DNA from 3 places in the Oceanobacillus sp. HCA-5259 genome. Region 1 is predicted to be linked to each of the others. Evidence: predicted binding sites of a transcription regulator. Region 1 holds the regulator's gene; each other region holds the start of a gene.
The links. The regulator Rex, encoded in region 1, represses fermentation and respiration genes when NADH is low (regulators of the CRP and FNR family bind a similar motif). The targets are predictions, from matches to a motif close to TTGTGAAATATTTCACAA.
Positions count from the first base shown of each region.

Region 2: a site for Rex is predicted at 3,269-3,286, ahead of cydD (thiol reductant ABC exporter subunit CydD). Genes of this name have one in related genera too.
Region 3: a site for Rex is predicted at 2,670-2,687, ahead of pplA (extracellular electron transfer flavoprotein PplA). Genes of this name have one in related genera too.

Region 1 is NZ_JBBKBV010000041.1:7,389-12,644, reverse strand. Features, by position in the region: gene groES (co-chaperone GroES) at 13-297, opposite strand; gene WKU33_RS16475 (CPBP family intramembrane glutamic endopeptidase) at 742-1,458, shown strand; gene WKU33_RS16470 (hypothetical protein) at 1,510-2,442, opposite strand; gene WKU33_RS16465 (redox-sensing transcriptional repressor Rex) at 2,656-3,291, opposite strand; gene WKU33_RS16460 (ABC-F family ATP-binding cassette domain-containing protein) at 3,438-5,256, shown strand, end outside.
Region 2 is NZ_JBBKBV010000011.1:11,640-16,895, forward strand. Features, by position in the region: gene cydC (thiol reductant ABC exporter subunit CydC) at 1-1,521, opposite strand, end outside; gene cydD (thiol reductant ABC exporter subunit CydD) at 1,518-3,248, opposite strand; gene WKU33_RS08320 (YdbC family protein) at 4,598-4,816, opposite strand; gene WKU33_RS08325 (universal stress protein) at 4,832-5,256, opposite strand, start outside.
Region 3 is NZ_JBBKBV010000039.1:3,049-8,304, reverse strand. Features, by position in the region: gene menA (1,4-dihydroxy-2-naphthoate polyprenyltransferase) at 1-371, opposite strand, end outside; gene WKU33_RS16100 (FAD:protein FMN transferase) at 375-1,424, opposite strand; gene pplA (extracellular electron transfer flavoprotein PplA) at 1,725-2,645, opposite strand; gene WKU33_RS16090 (FAD-dependent oxidoreductase) at 2,926-4,818, shown strand; gene WKU33_RS16085 (NusG domain II-containing protein) at 4,867-5,256, shown strand, end outside.

The DNA.
Region 1 (5,256 bases):
AAGTTAATTGAGTTATGAAATAACAGCTAGAATATCACTTTCTCGTAGAATCAAATATTCTTTCCCGCCGTATTTCACTTCTGTTCCAGCAAACTTAGAGAAAATAATGCGGTCTCCTTCAGACACTTCCAGTGCAATCTTTTCACCACTGTCTGTTACACGGCCAGAACCTACTGCTACTACATTACCTTCTTGTGGTTTTTCCTGTGCAGAGTCTGGAAGTACAATTCCGCTTGCTGTTGTTTCTTCTTGCTCTACAAGTTCGATAACAACACGATCTCCTAATGGTTTAATCATCTAGAACTCCTCCTTGATTCTAAAGTTTTTATATTTTTGTTAGCACTCACTTCGCTCGAGTGCTAACTCCAATTATTATAATAAGTAATAAGTCAAAAAAATGCAAGCGATGTATGTTTAATTTTTGTGATTTTCTATTTTTAACTGGAAAAGGAGCTGGAAATAGATATTAATAAGGATTTGAACATATAATTGGGTAAAGATAAGAATGTAATGGGACAAATGCTCTGACCCCATGTCCCGATTTATGTTAAAATACATTTATGTGAATTTATCACGGATTAACGGTCTGTAATAGCCCCACTTCTAAACATGAGGGAAACCCGATATGTGAAGGTGGGGGATAAACAGTCCGTAAATCCCTGATTCTGTTCAACCAACATTCAGGGGGTAAAGAACGCCCACTGAATGAAGTTTCACTTTATATAGAAGGAGTCGTTGGGTTTGCCGAAAAGATATTGGTATGTGATTGTGACGTATTTGGTTATGCAGTTTTCCGCCCTTCCGGTAGCGTTGTATATGGAATTATATTTCCCCGAAAGTTATTCACAAAATATGATTTATTGGTCGATTTTTAGTTTTACTGCTGGACTGCTCGTTACGTTATGGCTAATGAGGCCAGACATGAAAATGCCAGCACACCGGGATGCTTCCCCCGTTTCTTCCGTTATCCTTTGGTCCATATTTGGGGTGTTTCTAGCCTTCTTTGCTCAAACAATTGCAGCAATGATTGAAATCTTTATTTTCGGCATCCCAGCAGGATCGGAGAACACAATGGGGATTATGGAATATGCCCGGGCAAATATGCTCTTCATTTTGATTCCAGCAATTATTGCGCCAATCCTTGAAGAGATCATTTTTAGAAAGATTATTTTCGGTAGTCTCTATAAGCGCATGAACTTCTTTTTCGCCGCTATACTATCAGCACTCGTCTTTGCTGCTTTTCATGTAGACTTTTCCCATCTTCTTATGTATACAGCAATGGGACTCGTATTTGCTTTCCTTTATGTAAAAACAAAACGGATTATCGTTCCGATTATCGTCCATGCAGGGATGAACTCTTACGTTGTTTATAAGCAGTATAACTTAACACCAGAAGAAATCCAAAAAATGATTGATCAGCTTGAACAGTTGCAGACAATTTTGTTGAGCTGGGTATGAAAAAAAGCGGGATCCTGACGGACTATTCAAACGTCATCTCCCGCTTTTTTATTATATTTCATTTAACATCGTAATGATTTCATCCGTATCTTCAATCGTTTCTTCCATTACCGTATAGCGTACAAGATATAAGTCCTCATCTTTAACGAAAATGCGGCCGATTTCTTCTTGATTTGGTTCTTTTGCATCCCCATCTACACGGAATTGGTACATGACTTCACTTTCCGTTGCATAGAGACGTTCAAAATCAAATTCTCCTGTTGTCATATCTTGTAAGCTTAGCTCCAGCACATCAATGAAATTCGCAAGCCCGCTTCGTTCATTACCATCTTCATAATAATCATAGGTGATGATTGCACTGTAATTCCCTAAGGTTTCCGCAACCGGAATGTATTCAGCGGTTGCTTCCCCTTCCGCTTCATCATAACCGGCAAGCATCCATTCTTCCTCATCAAAAGGAGTAGGAAGACTAGAAATTACTTCCACATAATCTCCAGTCATCTCAACCTCTTCTCTTTCCTCAGGCAGTGGATTGACTTCGAAGATTTCCGACTCATAAATTTTCCATTTACCGTCGTCTGGACGAAGAATATGTTCTCCTCTTGTTTCGTTGTTCTCGAAGTCGCCTGAATCTTTTTCAATCGTACGTTGTGTATAGTGGACGACAGCTTCATCCTCAGATTGTTCTTTCATCTCAAGATCTGCCAACTCGATATCCAATGAATACTCAAAGAACTCAGTGATCGTCTCCTTTGTTGATTCATAAGCAGGAGATTCCCCGTGAATTGTCTCCATATAACCGTCCAAGTCCTTTGCCATCAACGCTTCAACATTATCCTCAAGGACAGCAAAAAATACATCCTCCCCTGCTTCAACCTCTTGCTCTGATTCCGTTTCTTTCTCCTCTGTATTATTCGAGCAAGCTGCTAAAAACAGACAGGAGAGTAAAAGCAATACTCCTGTCCATATTTTACGATTCAACACGTTTTCCCACGCCCCTACTATTTTCTCCCGTTTCACTATCTTTCTTGTTTCTTTATCACGTATTAACGGTCTGTAATACCCCTACCTCTAAACATGAGGGAAGCCCAATATGTAAAGGGGATAAACAGTCCGTAAATACCTGATTCTGTTCAACTAACATTCAGTGGGAGGTAAGGAATTCCCCACTGAATAAAGTTTCACTTTATGTGTGCTCTATTTTGATTGCAATGGATAATGCTTCAAAAAGTAAACAAGTGCCTGTAGTTCAACCGCTAAATCGATATGATGAACGCGCACATCTTCCGGTACTGTAATACGAACAGGTGTGAAGTTCAAGATTCCTTCAATCCCTGCTTTAACTAATTTTTCTGTAATAACATCAGCTTCCGATACAGGTACAGTGAGGATCGCGACAGAGATTCCCTCAATTCTCTCCATCATTTCATCTATCCCGTAAACTGGAACACCCCCGACAATTTGACCGATTTTCTCTTCATCACTATCGAAGGCCATTTTGATTTGGATATTATTATTTTTCGTAAAGTTATAATTTAAAAAGGCGGTACCTAGATTACCGACACCGATTAAAGCAACCTCTGTCGTTTCATGTTGGTCGAGTGTACTGCGGAAAAATCCGAGCAAGTATTCGACATTATAGCCGTAACCTTTCTTTCCTAAAGCGCCGAAGTATGAAAAGTCACGACGGATTGTAGCGGAGTCAACTTTGATTGCTTCTGATAGTTCCTTTGAAGAAACCCGTTTTTTCCCTTGTCGATTCAGATTATTTAAATAGCGATAATATAACGGAAGCCGCTTTGCTGTTGCTTGTGGTATTTTGTTTTGTCTCATATCTGTTCCTCATTTCATTAATAACGATAATAATAGTTATACTTATGTCTATTCTACCAGAAAACGAGCGAAATGTCGTGATTATTTTCACATATAATTTCCTTCTTCTGCTTTTTGCGTTACAATACATATAATGGGGTGAATGTATGATTTTAATGCAAATGAATGGACTTTCGAAATCCTTTGGTTCGGAAACCATTTTATCAAATGTAAAACTTGAAATTAAAGATCTTGATCGAATAGCAATTGTTGGGAGAAACGGGGCTGGGAAATCTACTTTATTAAAAATAATGGCCGGCGAACTTTCTTATGATACCGGGGAACTTATTAAGCCGAAAGAACTTACTATCGGCTACCTTTCACAACATATGGAATTAAAATCCGGCAAGACAATCTGGAATGAGCTTGTCACCGTATTCGACCATTTAAAACAACAAGAAGAGAATTTACGGAAGATAGAAGAGAAATTGCAAGATACTGAGAAGCTTTCAAATGATGAATATCAAAGTTTACTATCAGAGTATGATCGCCTGCAGCACGCTTACGAGACCGGTGGCGGCTATACGTATGAAGCTGAGATTAAGGCAGTATTGAATGGACTCAATTTCCAGGACTATGATTACCATACAATGATTAGTGAACTTAGTGGCGGCCAAAAAACAAGGCTCGCTCTCGGCAAGCTGCTCCTGCAAAAGCCACAACTCCTGCTTCTTGATGAACCGACCAACCATTTAGATATTGAAACATTAGGCTGGCTCGAATCCTATTTAAGCGGGTATCCAGGAGCAGTTGTCATTGTTTCCCATGATCGCTACTTCCTTGATAAAACCGTATCCCTCGTCTATGAAATTTCAAGACATGAGACGAAGAAATATCACGGGACATATAGTAAATTTCTCGAACAAAAAGCAGCCGACTACGAACGGGAACGGAAAGAATTTGAAAAGCAGCAAACAGAAATTAAACGGATGGAAGATTTCGTCCAACGTAATATCGCCCGTGCCTCTACTACGAAACGGGCGCAAAGCAGACGGAAACAGCTTGAACGAATGGAACGGGTGAACAGACCGCTTGGAGACGAGGCTTCTATGTCCTTCTCTTTCGATATAGAAAGAAGAAGTGGAAATGATGTCTTGAAAATAGAAGACCTTTCCCTCCGCTATCCGGATGAAGATGAATATACCTTCAAGCAAGCAAACCTCCGCCTCACCCGCGGCGAACGGGTTGTCCTTATTGGACCGAACGGGGTTGGTAAAACGAGTTTACTTAAGATTCTTATCGGCAAGCTCCAGGCAACGAACGGGTCCTTTGAACTGGGGACAAATGTGAAAATCGGCTACTATGATCAGGAACAGGCGAATCTTTCCTCCAATAAAACAGTCCTGCAGGAATTATGGGATGAATACCCGCTTGTAATGGAAAAAGATATCCGCACGGTACTAGGCAATTTCTTATTTAGTGGAGATGACGTTTTAAAAACGGTCGATCAGTTAAGTGGTGGAGAGAAAGCGAGGCTCGCCCTGGCAAAACTAATGATGCAAAAGGCTAACCTGCTTATACTTGATGAGCCGACAAACCATCTGGACATCGACAGTAAGGAAGTGCTGGAAGCAGCATTAATGGACTATCCTGGTACAATCCTCTTTGTTTCCCATGACCGTTATTTCATTAATCGCATTACAGACCAAGTCGCGAAAATGAGCAAGAACGGGATTAAAGTATACCTAGGGGACTATGATTACTATCTTGAAAAAATAGAAGAAGAAAAAGAGTTCATTAAACTTTCCAAGGAAAAAACGGACAAGCCAAAGATCGATAACAGACGCAGGAGCTTTCAGGAAGAAAAACAGCTGCAAAGTGAGAACAGAAGAAAAGAAAGAAAAATAGCCCAGCTTGAAGTAGCAATTGAAGAAAAAGAATTGGATATCGCAAGGCTCGAGGAGGAAATGACGAAACCTGAAGTCT
Region 2 (5,256 bases), on a different contig from region 1:
CTGATAAATATTAAAACTCGTAAGGGAATCCATTGATGACGTTGGTTCGTCGAGTAGCCAGAGATAGGAGTTCTTAAGCATCGCCCGAGCAATCGCCAGTCGTTGCTTTTCTCCGCCTGATAGATTGGCACCTTTTTCAAGCACCGCATTGTCCAGCTTGAACTGGCTTAATTCAACTTTTTTCAATACTTTCAGCAAATGCTCATCCGATACTTCATCCGCAGCGATTTTCAGATTATCTCGGATTGTCCCAAAGAAGAAATGGTTTTCCTGAAGGACGACATTTGCATATTTCCAAATGCTTTCTTGGTTCATCCTGCTAATCTCTTCTTCATTAATCAGAATTTCTCCTGTATCCGCAGAATTAAAATTTAGCAACAAGCTAAGAATGGTTGATTTCCCAGAACCACTCGGGCCAACGATTGCCGTTTTCGAACCTGCCGGAAAATGGAGCTGAACATCATTCAGAGTTTGTCTTTCTTCTTCTGAATAAGTAAATGATACATCATTAAACGTTATAGTTGGGGAAGAAGTCAAGATTAGGTCTTCCCTCTCTTCTACTTCAACTGGTTCACTACCAACTACTGCCGATAATCTAGCTGCCGCTCTTCTATTATCCTCGAGATGACTGGGGAAAATCGCCATTGATGTCGTGTCTTCAAAGACAGTTAAAGAAATCATTAACAACATCGCTAAGAAAACTCCATTCAAGCTGCCTGCTGCGATTAAATAAGCACCCATTCCAAGCACAACGACCGAGATGATCAGTGATACAAATGTATTTAATGATTCACTGTAAAGATGATGGACACCTGCTTTCTCCTGTTCCCGTACATAGGTTTCAGCCATTTGCTCAAGTGCTTCCTCTTTTTCTTCCAACCGTTGATATATTTTCAAATCGCGGAAACCGTAGAAGAGCTCTGTCACTTCTGTTGATAATTTTCCGCGTTCCTCTCGTAACCCTTGATCCACTCGGCGCTGCCTGATAGCGAAATACACTGGGACAAGCACAGTCGTCAGAAGAAACCCGACAAAAATAATAATGGCATGCGTAATAGAAAAATATGCCGTGAAAAATATCGTACAGAAGAACACAAGAAATAGTACAATCGGCGGATAAAAGACCCGCAAGAAGAAGTTCTGTAATGTTTCCACATCCCCGACAATACGGGCAAGCAAGTCCCCACTCCGGAACTTCTGGAAAATCTGTGGAGCAAGCGGCTCTAATCTTTCATAAAAAGATACCCGTAAATTACTGAGCATCGTAAACGTGCCTCGGTGCGAGTAATAACGTTCTCCGTAGCGGCTAACGGCAGAGATGATCCCAAAGAGTTTTACCGTACCGACAAGCACCATCAAGGTATAGATTGGCGGAGCGAGTGCTGCTTGGGAAATTAAATACCCACTCGCTGAAAACAATCCGACAGCGGTAATCCCACCGATAAATCCACATATAATCGAGAGGATAATGTCTTTTTTCTCTTTAAATAATAGATGGATCACTGTTGTTAAATCCCTCACTTCCGCTCACCTCCTTGCTCTGCTGAGACCATAGAACGATAATCCGGATTCGTTCTTAACAATTCTTCGTGCTTCCCTTTTGCCACGATCTTTCCGGAATCAAGCAAGACAATCTTGTCCGCATGTTTAATCGTGTGCAGGCGATGCGCTACCGTAATAATGGTTGCATGCTTCGCCAATTCTTCAATCGATTGTTGTAATATCCGTTCGGTTCGTAAGTCGAGTCCTACAGTAGGTTCGTCAAATAGGATAATGGAAGGCCGCTTCAGAAAAGCCCTTGCAAGGGCGACCCGCTGTTTCTCTCCACCGGACAGTCCGCGTCCCGCTTCACCGACCGGAGTGTCATATCCTTTTTCCAAAGAGGCAACGAGCTCTGATATTCCAGCTTTTTCACCTGCCGCCTCAATTTCTACTCTCGCTCTCTCCCCTCTCCCGCCAATAGCTATATTATCCGCAATTGTTCCAGAGAATAAATATGGATGCTGGGAAATATAGCTTATTTCGTTAAACCATGCCTTTTCTTCATACTCTGAGAGAGGTTTTCCATTAACAAGAATCTCCCCCTCTGTATTAGCAACGAGACCTGCGATAACATGCAGCAAAGTGGATTTTCCTGAACCAGTTTTACCAATAATGGCGATTTGTTCATAAGGAGAAATCTCTACCGAAATATGATTTAAAGTAAAACCATTCTCTTCATAACGGAAGCAAACATCCTTTAATTCAATGGCAGGCGGTTTTCTTACCTCAAATACATTACTCCCCCATTCCACCGGCATGTCCGGTGTGTCGAGTTCCTTCTGCAACTTGTTGAAAGCACCACTACTGCCTCTTCCAGTATGAAAAGCATTTCCAAGTTCCTTTAACTTATTGTAAAATTCCGGTGCAAGCAAAAGCATAAGAAAACCGGTGAAAAAACTAATGTTTTGGAAAATGATCAAACGGAATGCAACTTCAAGTGCGATCAATCCCATACTAAGCATCGAAATGAATTCCAGTGCGAACGAGTTCGCGAAAGCCGTTTTGAGAACAACCATCGTAGCATCCCGAAAGTTCAGACTGCTTTCCTCTATTTCTGCTTTTTGTTCTTTTGAGCGACCATATAACTTAAGAGTCGTCAGTCCTTGCAGTGTATCAAGGAACTTTCCTGAGAATGCCGCCATTTTATCGAGCTGTTCCTCCGATTTATCCTTCGTATTAAAACCGATAATTACCATAAAAATCGGGATGAATGGTGCGGTAATTATAATGATGATTCCAGTCGTGAAATGTTCGGCAAAAATCGTAATAAGTAGCATGATGGGAATGATAATAGACTGGATAACTTGGGGGATGTAGCTACTATAATAATCGTCTATTTCATCTACCGTATCCATCATGACACTCACTTTCTCGCCGGACCTTCCGTACATCGCTGCTTGCATATTCGTCTTAGAATATTTACGAAGCAGCTGGCTTCTCAGTCCTTGCTTTACAATTGCTGCAAGACGGACCCCCGTTTTTCCATTTCCATAATTAAATAAAGTTCGTCCGAGCAATGCTGCAAGTAATAAGGCAAGATATGGTAAAAGGTCAGCAAAAGCTGTTCCTTGTAAAAATGCTTCATTTACGATATACACAAGCAAGTAGGCTTGAGCAATAATACTGATCCCACTAAGCAGTGAAAATAAAATCATCAGAATCAGTCTGCCTCTATGGTCTTGTGCCAGATCCTTCCAACTGTGCATGTATTGTTCCTCCTACTAAGAAGTGAAGTCTTTCACATAAGTATAACTGATTCTTCACCCCGCAGTAAAACAAGAGACCCTTCGTTAACAAAGCTGTCGAAATTTGAACAAAGGCGTAAACGCCCTTACAGGCTAAAAATGCGATTCGTTCCGCAACGCCTGGGACTGCGATTTCTCGTCCCACCGAAGAGCGTTTGTACTAGCACATCCAGTAGTCGCAGCAACGTACAAACTGTGCCTCCCAGGATGGGAGGTAGTTCGATGTTGCCCCATACGTGAGCGAACTTAATCGAACTTCCTTTTTACCGGAATGAGATAAAGGAAACGTGCCCCTTTAGGGGTAGACGTGAGTTGGGCTTTAGCCCGTATTTAAGCGGCCCTCCTTTAGTTTTGAGTTGATGCCCGCTTTCACCACAAGGGTATAAGGGCGACTAGGCCTCACAAAGACCGCTCGGCAAGTCTTCTTTATCGATTGGAAGAGTGTGAAGTTTGGGACTGCGCACTGCTCGCCCCACCAAAAGATCTGCTAGTTGCTGGGCGCAGAGCGGACGTGGCTATCGCTGGAAATATTCGTTATCCAGAGCATTTTTAGTATATAGTTTCCTATATTACTAAAAGGATGAACATTTTTTGCCCATCCCTTTTGTGCTTACTTTCATAAAGCATAAGTGCAGCTTTCTCCCATCAGCATATTCTTCTTACTTTATTGGGAAAACAACTGAGGGTTATTTTCCCTTCAGCATGTTCATCTTACTTTTATGGGAAAACAACTGAGGGTTATTTTCCCATCAGCATGTTCATCTTACTTTTATGGGAAAACAACTGAGGGTTATTTTCCCATCAGCATGTTCTTCTTACTTTTATGGGAAAACAACTGAGGGTTATTTTCCCATCAGCATGTTCATCTTACTTTAATGGGAAAACAACTGAGGGTTATTTTCCCTTTAGCATGTTCATCTTACTTTAATGGGAAAACAACTGGGGTTATTTTCCCTTTAGCATATTCATCTTACTTTAATGGGAAAACAACTGAGGTTTATTCTCCCATCAGCATGTTCATCTTACTTTAATGGGAAAACAACTGAGGGTTATTCTCCCATCAGCATGTTCTTCTTACTTTAATGGGAAAACAACTGAGGGTTATTTTCCCTTTAGCATGTTCATCTTGCTTTTATGGGAAAACAACTGGGGTTTATTCTCCTATTCACATGTTTATCTTACTTAATTGGGAAAGCATCCGTCCAGCGGGCAACTGAACGGCGATTAGAGCGCCTTAATTAGTGAAAGAGCAAACACTTACCCTGTATGAACGGAATCCACTGTTCAGGCAGCGTATATTCAGTTATTATTCAATTGAAACTTCCCAAGCTTTCTTTTAGTTTAAGTACTTCTTCTTTTGTCAATGTGATGCCTTTGCCCATTTTTTCGTGATCTGGGGCCCAGTCTCTAAGATCATATTTCGGATCCCTTCCATTCCAGCTGACGAGATTGAGCTCTTTCGTCCAGCCTTTTGGTGATTCGGATAGGACGGCAATATTTTCAATGATTTCATATTGGATAGCCATTATTCTTCTACCTCTTTCCTATTTAATTACTAAAACTTGACTTGCTGCTCGTTGTACAATCGTGCTGCTGACGCTCCCGAGAAAGAGTCTTTTTAAATTGCTGAGTCCACGATGACCAACAACTACCATATCAATCGCATGTTCTTCTACATAATCACAGATTGCAACTCCCGGGTTTCGTTGGGAAAAATCGGTTATGATTTCGGTGTGCACATTAAATCCGTTACCTTGTAACTCTTTTTTTATTTCTTCCAGTTTCGGATAGATGAGCTCGGCATCATTCATCGATAAATTACCACTTGCAGCCGTGCTATTACTCGTAATCCCCGGGGTTACTACCGTCACAATATAAAGATGGGAATCTTCAACTAATTTCGCTTGGATTTTTGCTTCATCAATTGCTTTTCTACTTAATAGAGATGTATCATAAGCAACAAGGATTT
Region 3 (5,256 bases), on a different contig from region 1:
GCAAAGCATAGCATTCCGATGAATAAAACCAGTAAATCAGTTTGGGAGACAAGCCAGATCCCAAGTGCGGAGGAAATTGCAAGCATGGAGATGATAGTCGTAATCACAAGCCGCTCGGGAATAGCTGCTTGTCCAATAATATTCCTTTCTTTCCGGTAGCTATCGCTAGTTGCTTTCTGATAGTCCATGTATTGATTAATTGCCGTTGCTGTAAAATCAAAGATGAGCATGCTGCTAAAAAATAAAATTGTATTGATATAATCCAAAGTTCCATAGCGGTATAATACAAATAAAAGTCCAAGCAGGAATGGGAATAAACTGGCAATTTTTGTTTTGATTTCTACTAAATTTAAAAATGTGCGGATTGACATGGCCTATCCTCTCCATTCAACTAATTTGAATTGATCATTAGTTAGCTCAAAATTACCTTTCAAACCGGATGTCGTATATATTTCTTTATCACGACTGATGAAAATCGCTTCGAGACCACTCATATTTTCCGCAAAGGATAACCCGTCTTTTAATCCTTTAGTGAATAAAATGGTTGATAAAGCATCACCATCTGTAGAAGAATCGGTTATGACGGATACACCTGCAATATCATTATCGTATGGATAGCCGGTTTTTGGATTCAATAAGTGATGATAGGTTTGTCCATCTACTTCCAAATTCCGTTCATAAATACCGGAGGTCACAACCGTTTTATCCTTTTGTTTGATAACTCCGACGGTTTCACCTCGTGCTTGAAAAGGATCCTGAATGCCAATCGTCCATGTATCTCCCGATTGGGGACTATCTCCTAAAACATAAATGTTTCCACCAAGATCAATAACCGCTGAAGATACATCATGTTCTTTTAATGTTGTCGCAACTTGATCCGTTATAAACCCTTTCGCAATGGATCCTAAGTCTAGCCGCATCTGATCCTGCATGAGAAATACTGTTCTCCCCTGTTCATCAAGTTGAACAGATTGATAGTTGATTAGCGGTAATACTTGATCAATTTCAGATTGATCTGGTTTTCTTGCATCCGGAAAGCCGATGCGCCAAAGGTTTGTCAATGGGCCAACCGTAATATCAAATGAGCCATCTGCTAATTTGGAATAACGTTTCCCTTCCTTTATAAGGTCATAGCTCGTTTTTGGAACTTCAATTGGTGCTGACCCGGCATGTTGATTAATTTCATCGATAACAGAACCTTCCTCGTTGGAAGAAAGCTCATCGGCTAACTGCTCAATTTGGTTAAAAACCGGTTCAAGCACGTCCCCTTTGTCTTCATCGTAAATTTTGACGGTTACCACTGTCCCCATTAGAAAATCCGTCTTACTATGCGGATCTACTGTCACGCCTTCTGTTTCGGCTGACACGCCACACCCGACAAGCAGTATGAGTAAACTAATCCAAAACCATTTAAGGTGTTTCATGATTCCTCACCACTTTCCATTAAACTTGAGGAGGGAAATTAGAAGCTAAATCGTTTTTTCTAATTGTATAAGAAACTATAAATTAAAATGCTGTGATAACTTAGTATCCGGGGCCAGCCACGTCCGGCTCCAGCGCCCAGCAACTAGCAAACTTCACACTCCTCCAATCGATAAGTCAACATCAACTCACTATCGTTCGTTGTGTTTCCTTTATCTCATTCCGAAGTGCTCCAGTTTGTACGTTGCTATCCGGGCGCTTGCGCCTTTGATATTTCCCATCAACTAACTTAGATGTTCTCTTTATTCTTCCGCATAAACGATATTGTCAATTTCGATCGGGGTTGTGTCCCCTTTTTGGGCTGCATTGATTAATTGTGCAGCGTACATTTGGAAAGACTTGCTGGAAGATGTCGCACCAGAAACAACTTCTACTGCATTAGCATCTTGTGTCTCAACAAGTGCTTCGTTCAATTCAGGAATAAAATCTTGAGGGCCTGTGCCGGAAATATCCGCCATTTGTTCTTGGTACTCATCATCATCGATTTTCAACTCTCCATCTTCATTGAGATAAACAAAATCGGATTCAGTGATTTTTCCGTCCTCAACTGTAATGGTAAGCTCCGTTTTCCAGCCGGTTTGGTCAATGTTTTTCTCTGAAAGACTGTATTCACCGTCGATAAGCTCATTTGTATTTTCGATTTCGATTGGTGTTGTGTCACCAGACTGTGCTGCTTGGATCAACTGTTGAGCATAGTTGATGAATGTATGAGATGAACTTGTTGCACCAGTAACTACTTCAACTTCTGAAGCATTTTGATTGGCCACGAGAGCATCATTCAGTTCAGGGATGAAATTTTGAGGGCCTGTACCGGACTCTTCCGACATGGTTTCCTGGTATTCCTCATCCTCTGTCTTTAACTCGCCGTCTTCATTTTCATAATTAAAATCTGAAGAAGTGATTTCTCCATCTTCTACTGTCATTTCCATAACGACTTTCCAGCCAGTTTCCCCTATTTCAGTTTCATATAATGAATAGGTCCCGTCTTGTAGAGGTGCTCCTGCTACGACTTCTTTAGCTGCCGTTTCTTCTGTTTCCTCAGTAGCTGCGTCCTGATCTGTCTCATTATCTTTACTTGGTGCATCCTCCTCTCCACAAGCAGCTAATGAAAAGGTTAATGCAAGCCCTAAAACTGATACGCCTATAAAATTTTTCCACTTCATCTGAATCATCCTTTACTTATTTAATTGTGAATATAATCACACGTTCACCCTTATATTAGCATGCGAATGTTGTAATGTAAACTATTTTTGTAAGGAAGAATGGTTAACTATAATCTGCATTATATTAACGTTTACAACGTACTAATGGTAAAAAATATGATAAATGACTATTGTGTGAACGCTATAGACAAGAAAAAATTATTGCGTTATATTGTGAATTGATGAACATTATATGTACTAAATATCAATTCATATTTTCTTAATTAAGGAGTGATTTCCATTGGCAGAAAAAAATATTGTGATTATCGGTGCCGGTTATGCTGGTGTTCATGCAGCTAAGAGACTTGCAAAGAAATATAAAAAGGATCCCTCTGTATCGATAACGTTAATTGATCGAGATTCGTATCACACCATGATGACTTCATTGCATGAAGTCGCGGCGCACCGGGTTGAGCCAGATGCTGTTCAATTTGACCTGCGACGGCTGTTTAACCGCACGAAGGTGAAACTTGTAACTGATGTTGTTGAACATGTTGATCATAAAAATAAAGTGATTACAACAAAACAAAGTACTTTCAATTACGATTATTTAATCTTAGGTATGGGTGCAGAGCCGAACGACTTCGGTACGCCTGGAGTAAGTGAGCATGGGTTTACACTTTGGTCCGTTGAGGATGCCGTCAAACTACGTCAGCACATTGAAAAGTCGGTAGCCCGGGCCTCCAGGGAACACGATCTGGAAGTACGCCGCGCTCTATTGACCTTTACTGTCTGTGGTTCCGGCTTCACTGGTGTTGAAATGATTGGGGAACTAATGGAATGGAGAAAACGGTTGGCAAAAGATAATAAACTCGATGAATCAGAGATCACATTAAACCTCGTCGAAGCGGCTCCTACGATTTTGAATATGTTGGACCGAAAAAGCGCTGAGAAGGCGGAGCGCTATATGAAGAAAAAAGGGATCAATATATTAGTGAATTCCCCTATCGTTGAAGTGAAAGCTGAAGAGATCGTTTTAAAATCAGGCGAAATCATTCCAACTCATACATTGATTTGGACGGCAGGAATAAAGGCGAATTCGGATGCGGAAAATTACAATATGGAAAGCGCTAGAGCTGGACGCTTAAAAGTAAATGAATATATGGAAGCGGAAGGACTAGATGATGTCTATGTCGTTGGGGATTTAGCTTACTATGAGGAAGAAGAAGGCACACCGACACCACAAATTGTCGAGGCAGCGGAACTAACTGCGGAGACCGCAGCCCATGCAGTCATCAGTGAAATCAGCGGTGGAGAGAAAAAAGCTTATAAAGGAAAGTACCATGGTTTTATGGTGTCCATCGGCACCAGATATGGTGTCGCCAACTTAATGGGGATGCGCGTCAGCGGTTGGTTGGCGAACTTTATTAAGTACATGGTGGACCTCGTATATCTATTTGGCATCGGTAGTGGATACTATATGTTCCACTATATATTCGATGAGTTTTTCCACTCAAAAGACAAACGAAATGTATTCCGGAATCTTGTCAATCGGTATGGAAACGTGTTATGGAGCATACCGCTACGTATCTTTGTTGGGGGATTCTGGATTGTAGAGGGCGCTACAAAATTATGGGGTGAAGGTACTTGGGAAAAAGCGACATCCAGCTGGTCAAATGTACCATTGCTGTTCAAAGGACTCGGTGAAGATTCATGGATTGTTTCCGACTCCGTGAAAATGCCGTTTGAATGGCTGCAAACCGCAACATCAGGAGCGACTGAAGCAACGGCCGCTGCCAGTGAAGCTGCTTCCGGGGACTGGGCAACACCAATCTTAAGTAGTATGCCTAGTTGGTTCGAATGGATCATGAAAATCATGCTGCCAACGCCAGAGATGGCTATCTTTATGCAAAAAATGATGGTGTTTATTGAACTAGCAATGGGATTGGCGATTCTATTTGGTCTATTTACATGGCTTGCAAACTTAGCAAGTTCCGGTTTCTTAGTCATGTTCACTCTAACTGCCATGCTCGGTTGGGATAAGGTTTGGGCCCTTCCTGCATCGATTGCTCTAATGAATGGTTCTGGCAGAACGTTTGGTCTGGACTACTGGGTTGTGCCGTTTTTACAAGAGAAAGTCGGTGACTGGTGGTACGGAAAAGAACGGGGCATCTATAGGGATCATCAAGAATAAAACTGTAAAGTAAATTTTAATCATGCCTGTAAAAGGGGAGAGATGGAATTGAAAGAGCTATACCGGACGGTTAAACGTTGGGATATTATTATCGTGATTGCACTTGTTATCTTATCTTTTCTTCCCTTCGTTATTTTTACTTTCATACAGACAAAATATGCCGATGGGGAATCTGTAAGCGTGGCGGTTATTTCTGTAGATAATGAAGAAGTGCAACGAGTCACGCTTACAGGCAATGAAGGTGTTGAAGTCTTTGATATTCTCTCTTCTGACTCGAATTACAATATAGTTGAAGTCATTGATGAAGAAATAAGGGTTAAATCAGCGAATTGCCCAGATCAGATTGATGTCCATCAAGGTTTCATCAGCAAACCAGGTGAAACAATTGTTTGTCTACCTCATCGGATGATTATTGAAATTCAAACGATGAGTGACGAA